Regions from separate parts of the Streptomyces sp. NPDC093795 genome, predicted to be linked through region 2. Evidence: riboswitches for the same ligand, from Rfam matches in the RefSeq annotation. Region 2 holds a riboswitch; the other holds the start of a gene.

The links. A riboswitch is a leader RNA that binds a small molecule or an ion and turns the genes downstream of it on or off. The one in region 2 is predicted to bind S-adenosylmethionine.
Region 1: another riboswitch for S-adenosylmethionine. It lies ahead of ACIRB7_RS27110 (aminotransferase class V-fold PLP-dependent enzyme); the one in region 2 lies ahead of thrC (threonine synthase).

The regions. Positions count from the first base shown of each region.
Region 1 is NZ_JBIWIO010000011.1:93,336-97,672, reverse strand. It holds gene ACIRB7_RS27130 (NYN domain-containing protein) at 1-195, opposite strand, end outside; gene ACIRB7_RS27125 (hypothetical protein) at 229-471, opposite strand; gene ACIRB7_RS27120 (rhomboid family intramembrane serine protease) at 629-1,363, shown strand; gene ACIRB7_RS27115 (Lrp/AsnC family transcriptional regulator) at 1,360-1,641, shown strand; gene ACIRB7_RS27110 (aminotransferase class V-fold PLP-dependent enzyme) at 1,713-3,134, opposite strand; SAM riboswitch class IV at 3,389-3,505, opposite strand; gene trpD (anthranilate phosphoribosyltransferase) at 3,591-4,337, opposite strand, start outside.
Region 2 is NZ_JBIWIO010000001.1:876,191-880,527, forward strand. It holds gene ACIRB7_RS04220 (cold-shock protein) at 179-382, opposite strand; gene ACIRB7_RS04225 (MoaD/ThiS family protein) at 807-1,085, opposite strand; gene thrC (threonine synthase) at 1,128-2,432, opposite strand; SAM riboswitch class I at 2,450-2,595, opposite strand; gene ACIRB7_RS04235 (glucosyl-3-phosphoglycerate synthase) at 2,716-3,657, shown strand; gene ACIRB7_RS04240 (hypothetical protein) at 3,696-4,337, shown strand, end outside.

The sequences.
Region 1 (4,337 bases), on a different contig from region 2:
GGCCCGGCGGCTCGCGGTGAACCGGGCGTACTGCCTCAGGGGGGCGGGCAGCTCCGCGACGGTCAGCCCGCCGAAGGCGTCCGCGACCAGCGCGACGACCCGCCGCCGTACGCCTTCGGGCAGTGGGTGGTCGAGCGTCTCGGCAGCGTCACCTGCCGCGCCGGCCGGCTCACCACCGTGCGCGGGCTGCTCCACGATCCGTCACCCCTATGTCGTCCGCGCCGTCCCTCAGGAGGCGGCGCCCGGCCTGTCCACCAGTTCGATCTGGTCCACCGCGTTGCACCAACGGCAGCGGACCGACTCGATGGTCTCACTGACCACCTGCCGCTCCTCGACCGTCGGCTCCCCCGCGAGGTCCAGATGGACGTACTCGACGACCTTGGAGGAGCGGGTCACGTCGAAGCGGGTCAGGTTGCCGCAGAGCGTGCAGCGCCAGCGGGTCTCGGCGGTCGGCAGGGGAACCGTCGTCATCGAGCCGTCCTTCTTCCTGTTGGTGGTACCAGGTGCGGGAGCCGCGGTGCGCCGTCGAACTGCGGTTGTACTGCCCGCAACCCTACGGCCTCACGGGTCGGCGGGGGCACGGCGAGGCACTCTGTCCACTTCGACGCGGGTACGCCATGATCTGTCCGTGATCGATTGGCGAGGAGCGGCCCTCGGTGCCTGGCGCGGCGCCCGCGGCGGACCCACGGTGACCTACGGACTGATCGCCGCCTGCTGCCTCCTCTTCCTGGTCAGTCCGGTCTCGGGACTCAATCCGGTGCACGGCGCCGGGGAGCAGCTGCTCGCGGCGCAGGGCACGTACTTCCGCCGCTGGGGCGTCATTCCCGCCGAGCTGATGAGCGGTGAGCCGCGCGCCCTGCTCACCCCGCTGACCGCGCTCTTCGTCCACGGCAGCTGGCTCCACCTGCTCGGGAACATGCTCTTCCTGTACGTCTTCGGGGCGATGACCGAGGAACGCATGGGCGCCTTCGGGTTCGCCCTCTTCTACCTGGGCACCGGCTACCTCGCGCTCCTCGGGTACGCGGCGGCGCACGCGCACAGCGAGCAGACGCTCGTCGGGGCGTCGGGGGCGATCTCAGGGGTGCTGGGGGCGTTTCTCTTCCTCTTCCCGCGGGCCCGGGTCACCAGCCTCTTCCCGTTCCTCTTCTTCCTGCCGCTGCGCTTCCCCGCCTGGATCGTGCTGATCTTCTGGTTCGTGCTCCAGTGGCTGGCCGCGCGGGCGGCGGGCGCCGGTCCCGGTGTCGCCTATCTGGCCCATGTGGTGGGCTTCTCCGTCGGCTTCCTCTACGCCTGGGGGCGCTACCGGGGTGGGGATAGAGTGAAAGCCCAAACCGCGGCGACCGAGGGAGAAAGCCAGCCGTGATCACCGCGATCGTGCTCATCAAGACCAGCGTGGACCGCATCCCCGAGATCGCCGAGTCGATCGCCGCGCTCGACAGCGTCAGCGAGGTCTTCTCGGTGACCGGTACGTACGACCTGATCGCCATGGTCCGGGTGCCGCGCCACGACGACCTGGCGGACGTGATCCCCGGCAGCATCAGCAAGATCCCGGGCGTCGAGGCCACGGACACCCACGTCGCCTTCCGTACGTACTCCCAGCACGACCTGGAGGCGGCGTTCGCCATCGGTCTGGAGTCCTGAGGCCGCGCACGACCCATGAGTGAAGGGGGCCTCCCGGTCGGGAGGCCCCCTTCACCCGTACGAGTGAGTGCTCAGCCGCGGTCGGGGACGCAGCGGCCGTCCTCGGTGCGGTAGTTCCACCGGGCGCCGTCGCGGACGAGCTCCTTCACGGCGCCGACGAACCGCTCCACGTGCTCGTCGGGCGTACCGGCGCCGAAGCTCACCCGGATGGCGTTGAGGGACTTCTCGCCGGGCGCGGCCTCGGGGGCGCCGCACTCGCCCTGGGTCCCCGGGTCGCTGCCGAGGAGCGTGCGGACCAGCGGGTGGGCGCAGAAGAGTCCGTCGCGGACGCCGATGCCGTACTCGGCGGAGAGCGCGGCGGCGAAGTGGGAGCTGTTCCAGCCCTCCACGACGAAGGAGATGACGCCGACCCGGGGGGCGTCGTCGCCGAACAGCGAGAGCACCCTGACCTCGGGGACCTCGGCGAGGCCCTCGCGGACCGTGGCGATCAGGTGCCGCTCGCGTGCGACGAGGCTGTCGAAGCCGGCCTCGGTGAGCGCCTTGCAGGCGGAGGCGATGGAGTACACGCCGATGACGTTCGGGGAGCCGGCCTCGTGCCGGGCCGCCGTGGTGTGCCACTCCACGTCCACGCCGCCGTCCGCCCGGCGCGCCACCTTGCGGGAGGCGCCGCCGCCCGCGAGGTAGGGCTCGGCGTCCTGGAGCCAGTCGGCGCGGCCCGCCAGGACACCGGAGCCGAAGGGCGCGTACAGCTTGTGTCCGGAGAAGGCGATCCAGTCCACGTCGAGCTCCTGGACGGAGACGGGGTGGTGGGGGGCGAGCTGGGCGGCGTCGAGCACGATCCGGGCGCCGTGGGCGTGTGCGGCGGCGGCGAGTTCCTTCACCGGCCACAGCTCACCGGTGACGTTGGAGGCGCCGGTGACGCAGACGAGGGCGGGGCCGTGAGGGTCGCGGTCGGCGAGGGCGCGCTCCAGGGTCGCGACGGCCTGCTCGGGGGTGCGCGGCGCGTTGAGGTAGGTCACGCGGGCGTCCTGCCACGGAAGCAGCGAGGCGTGGTGCTCGGTCTCGAAGACGAAGACCTCGCAACCGGCGGGGAGCGTCGCGGCGAGCAGGTTGAGCGAGTCGGTGGTGGAGCGGGTGAAGACGACCTGGTCGCCGGGGCGGCAGTCGAGGAACTCGGCGACGGTGACGCGGCTGTTCTCGAAGAGGTCGGTGGAGAGCTGGGAGAGGTAGCCGGCGCCGCGGTGGACGCTGCCGTAGTAGGGGGCGTACGCGGCGACGTCGTCCCACACCCGCTGGAGGGCCGGGGCGCTGGCCGCGTAGTCGAGCGCCGCGTAGGTCACCTCGCCGCCGGTGACGAGCGGGACGGTGACGTCCCGGCCGAGGACGGGCAGCGGGGCGGCGCAGCAGGCGTCGGCGGACTCGGCGGTGGTCTCGGCGGTGGTCTCGGCGGTGGTGGCGGCGGTGGTGGCGGCGGCGTGGGGGTGTGCGGACATGGCGGTATCTCCCGGCGGGCGGTGCGGAATGGCTTCGGTGATCCCGTACGCGGCCGGAGACGGCGGGGTACGGGTGATGCCTCGGAGACGACGGGGACGCGCACGGGTACGTGTGGGTGCGTGGGTACGCAGGTACGCCGGGTACGCGGAAGAGACCCTGTTCCGAGGGGTGAAGAAGGGGCGGACTCGCCCTATCGCATTCGCTTGCTCACGGAAAAAGCTCCTCGAGAGACCAGGACCCCTGGTGTTCGAGGGGTCCGCGCTTGCCGTAGACCTCGCTGCCTACGGCCTGGTCATCACCCGGGGCACCCCGCCACGGACGGAGGGTTGCCGGACAGCAAGCCGGGGCCAAAACGCTGTCACTCGTGACCTGTAGAGCATCCTGCCACATGATCGCCGAAGCGCAAGACCCCGGTCCGCATGCTGGACCGGGGTCGTACGGCGGCGGGACTGGTCCTACGCGTTGCTGACCGCGATCCAGCGCTCCAGGGCCCGGCGGGCCTGGCCGGAGTCGATCGCCTCCGCGGCCTGCTCGATGCCGGTACGGATCTGCTCCACGAGGGTGCCCTCCCCCGGTGCGAGCGCGGTCAGCGCCGCCGCCGAGTTGAGCAGCACCGCGTCCCGTACCGGACCCGTCTCCCCGGCGAGCAGCCGGCGGGCGACGTCCGCGTTGAACGAGGCGTCCGCGCCGCGCAGCGCCTCCACCGGTACGAGGTCGATGCCGACATCCCGGGGGTCGAAGGCCTCCTCCCGCACCGAGCCGTCGCGGACCACCCAGACCCGCGAGGTGGCGGTGGTGGTCAGCTCGTCGAGCCCGTCGTCGCCGCGGAAGACGAGCGCGGAGGAACCGCGCTCGGCGAGCACCCCGGCCATGATCGGAGCCATCCGGGCGTCGGCGACACCGGTGGCCTGGGCCCGGACCCGGGCGGGGTTGGTGAGCGGACCGAGGAAGTTGAAGGTGGTCCGGATGCCGAGTTCCTTGCGGGCCGCGGCGACATGACGCAGCGCCGGGTGGAACTTCACCGCGAAGCAGAAGGTGATCCCGGCTTCCTCCGCGACCTCGGCGACCCGCCGCGGGGTCAGCTCCAGGTTGACGCCGAGTTTCTCCAGGACGTCGGAGGCGCCGGAGGCCGAGGACGCGGCCCGGTTGCCGTGCTTGACGACCTTGGCGCCGGTGCCGGCGACGACGATCGCGGACATGGT
Region 2 (4,337 bases):
CGTAGCACTCTCACGTGCCGAGTGCTAACGCCAATGATTAGCACTCGACCCATGCGAGTGCAAGCGACTCTCGGTTTTCGAGAAGGGTCGACGCCCCCGGGAACGCACGAGGGGCCCGTATCCCCTCAGGGATGCGGGCCCCTCGACGGCGTTGCGTCGGTGGCCGATCGCGCCGCGCTCAGACGGCGAGCTTGACCATGTCCGCCTGCGGACCCTTCTGGCCCTGCGAGATCTCGAACTCGACTCGCTGTCCCTCTTCGAGGCTGCGGTAACCATCCATCTGGATCGCGCTGTAGTGGACGAAAACATCCGCACCACCGTCGACCGCGATGAAGCCGTAGCCCTTCTCCGCGTTGAACCACTTGACGGTGCCCTGAGCCATGCCTAACTCCCCTATTACTGGCCCTTGCGCGGGGCCCGCACTTCGCGGGTCCCGGGTCAGACCCTGCGCCGGAACGCGTCGACCGCGGCTGAATGTATCTGCCCAACTGCCCTCTGCAACAGGTCAATCGAGCGAGATTTCTGGGCGTCACGGAAAGGTGAATCGGGGAGAATCCCTTTAATTCCAGGGCAAGTCGGGCCCGGCAAAGTACGCAGAAGGTACACAAGGCGCACACACTTTGGCTGCTTCTTGTCGCGCGGGGACGCATTCTCATATGCGTCCGGCATGAGCAGCGGAGGGGACTTCCCCAACTCTACCCCGCTCAACCATGCAGAATTGCCCCCTCCGCTTTATGGCGCGGAAGGGGCAATTCGAGATCTTCGAGAAAGACGGGACAGCCGAGAGGACTCAGCGGCCCCGGCGCTCAGCAGCCGCCGGCGACCGCCGGGATGATCGAGACGCCCGCGCCCGCCGGCGTCGCCGTCTCCAGGCCCTGCTCGAAGCGCACGTCGTCGTCGTTGACGTACACGTTGACGAAGCGGCGCAGCTTGCCCTGGTCGTCCAGGACGCGGGCGGCGATGCCCGTGTGGTTCTTCTCCAGGTCCGCGATGACCTCGGCGAGGGTCGCGCCCTCGGCCTGGACCTCGGACTGCCCACCCGTGTACGTGCGGAGGATGGTGGGGATGCGGACGTTCACGGCCATGTGTCTTCGTAACCTTTCAGTGGGCCAGGAAAGCGGGCCGGCTCAGAGCGCCAGGCCGGCGTCGCGGAACGCGTCCAGGCTCGGGCGGATGGTGACGGTCGCCTGAGAGGTGTCGGCCACCGCGTCCAGGGTCTTGAGTCCGTCGCCGGTGTTGAGGACGACGGTGGTGAGGTTCGGGTCGATCAGCCCGTTCTCGACGAGCTTCTTCGCGACGCCGACGGTCACGCCGCCCGCGGTCTCGGCGAAGATGCCCTCGGTCTGCGCGAGCAGCTTGATCGCGTCGACGACCTGCTCGTCGTTCACGTCCTCCACGGCGCCGCCGGTGCGGCGGGCGATGTCGAGGACGTACGGGCCGTCGGCCGGGTTGCCGATGGCGAGCGACTTGGCGATCGTGTTCGGCTTCTGCGGGCGGACGACGTCGTGGCCGGCCTTGAAGGCGACGGAGACCGGGGAGCAGCCCTCGGCCTGGGCGCCGAAGATCTTGTACGGCTTGTCCTCGACGAGGCCCAGCTTGATGAGCTCCTGGAGCCCCTTGTCGATCTTGGTGAGCTGGGAGCCGGAGGCGATCGGGATGACGAGCTGGTCGGGGATGACCCAGCCGAGCTGCTCGCAGATCTCGTACGCGAGCGTCTTGGAGCCCTCGCCGTAGTACGGGCGGAGGTTGACGTTCACGAAGCCCCAGCCCTCGCCGAGCGGGTCGCCGATGAGCTCCGAGCAGAAGCGGTTGACGTCGTCGTAGTTGCCCTCGATGGCGACGAGGTCACCGCCGTAGACACCGGCCATGACGACCTTGCCCTGCTCCAGGTCGTGCGGGATGAACACGCAGGAGCGGAAGCCGGCGCGGGCGGCGGCGGCGCCGACGGCGCCGGCCAGGTTGCCGGTGGAGGAGCAGGAGAGGGTGGTGAAGCCGAAGGCGCGGGCGGCCTCGATGGCCTGGGCGACGACCCGGTCCTTGAAGGAGTGGGTCGGGTTGCCGGAGTCGTCCTTGACGAAGAGCTTGCCGGGGGCGACGCCGATCTCGCGGGCGAGGTTGTCGGCCTGGACGAGCTTGGTCCAGCCCGGGTTCAGGTTCGGCTTGTCGGCGACGTCGGCGGGGACGGGCAGCAGAGGGGCGTAGCGCCAGATGTTGGCGGGGCCGGCCTCGATCTGCTTGCGCAGCGCCTCGGGGTCGCCGGTGGGGAGCTCGTACGCGACTTCGAGAGGTCCGAAACAGAGCTCGCAGGCGAAGATCGGACCGAGTGCGAAGACTTCACCGCATTCGCGACAGGAAAGCCCGGACGCGGGACCGAGGTCGACGGTGCTCGCGGTGTTCGCGGAGGTCGCGGGGGTGGCGGTCTGTACAGCCATGGAGGGGAGGCCCTTTCTCCTCATCTTTCCCATGACGAATTTTTCGCCATGAGACGGATTTGGCACCTTCCCTAGTCGGGGACCTCGCCTGGAGGACAAGTAACCGACTGGAGGGTTGCCGGGGCTTCAACGGGCCGTTTCCCTCTGCCCCTCTGGATGAGCGGTATTCGGTTGTGTAACGCGGGCGGCACCCCGACATGCATCGGGCATCCGCGTTGTTCAAGACTGTAACCGAAGGCATGGACGGTTGAGATGGTCGTCCGAACCGCGAGATGGAGATCACGTGCTGGAAGAGGTGGAGCGCTGGCTGGACCGGCGGTCCTGGTCCGTGGCCGACCGTCCGCTTGAGCGGGTTCTCGCCGCCAAGCGGGGGACGAGGGTCAGCGTGGTGCTGCCCGCGCTCAACGAGGAGGCGACGGTCGGGGACATCGTCTCCGTCATCCGGCGCGAGCTGATGAGCGAGTCGGTGCCGCTCGTCGACGAGCTGGTGGTGATCGACTCGGGCTCCACGGACCGTACGGCGGAGGTGGCGGCCGCGGCCGGGGCGCGGGTGGTCGCGCGGGACGCGATCCTCCCCCGGATCCCGGCGGTGCCGGGCAAGGGCGAGGTCCTGTGGCGCTCACTGATGGTGACGAGCGGGGACGTCGTCTGCTTCGTGGACGCGGATCTGCGGGACTTCTCCGCGGACTTCGTGACGGGGATCGTGGGCCCGCTGCTCACGGACCCGGACGTGGACTTCGTGAAGGCGATGTACGACCGACCCCTCGGCGACGCCCCTGGTCAGGGAGGCCGCGTCACGGAGCTGGTGGCGCGCCCGCTGCTCAACCTGCACTGGCCGCAGCTGGCCGGCTTCGTGCAGCCGCTCGGCGGCGAGTACGCGGCGCGCCGCTCGCTGCTCGAACGGCTGCCCTTCCCCGTCGGTTACGGAGTGGAGCTGGGGCTGCTCGTCGACGCCCTGCACACGGTGGGCCTCGACGCGCTCGCGCAGGTGGACGTGGGGGTGCGCAAGCACCGGCACCAGGACGGGCAGGCGCTCGGCCGGATGGCGGCGGCGATCTACCGGACGGCGCAGCTGCGGCTGTCGCGGGGGCATCTGGTGCGGCCGCTGCTGACCCAGTTCGAGCGGGGCGAGTCGGGGTTCACCCCGCGGACGTACGCCGTGGACACGGAGGAGCGGCCGCCGATGGCCGAGATCGTGGAGTACGCGCGCCGCCGCGTGGCGTAACGCCCCATGATGATGTGTTTTGCCTACATTGCCCTTTTATGCGCTTCAGACAACATCACCTGGGCAAGGTGCTCGCGGCCGTCGTGCTGATGGCGGGCTCGGGCTCGCTCGCGCTCACCACGGCGGGACCGGCCGCGGCGGACGTGGTCGAGCCCTTCGGCAAGCGGTACGACGAGTCCCTGTACGGCGACTTCACCACGATCGGCGACACGGTCATGGGCTGCCCCATCGCCCCCGCCGGCCCGGCCGCCCGCTGCGCCGGCGCGGGGGGCGGCTACGGCTCCGGCACCGGGCGTCTCGCGATCCCGGCGGGCGCCGAGGTCGCGTACGCCCGGCTCTTCTGGGGCGGCAACGACGGCACGTACCAGGGCCCGGGCGGTGTGCCCCTCAGTCGCTGCGACCTCTCGGGCCCGGAGGTCGTCCCCTCGCCCGGCGACCCCTCGACGACCGCCCCGGTGATCAGGGTCGGCGCGGGCCCCGCGACCCCCGTCTCGATCGACAGCATGGTCACGGACCCGCCCGCCACCGGAGGACCGCACTACTACACGGGCGAGTCCGACGTGACCGCCGCCTTCAAGGGCCTCAAGGGGACGGACGCGCGGATCGCGGTCGGCAACATCTGGGCGGCGAACGGCAAGGGCTGCGTGGCGGGCTGGTCCCTGACGGTCGTCCACCGGTTC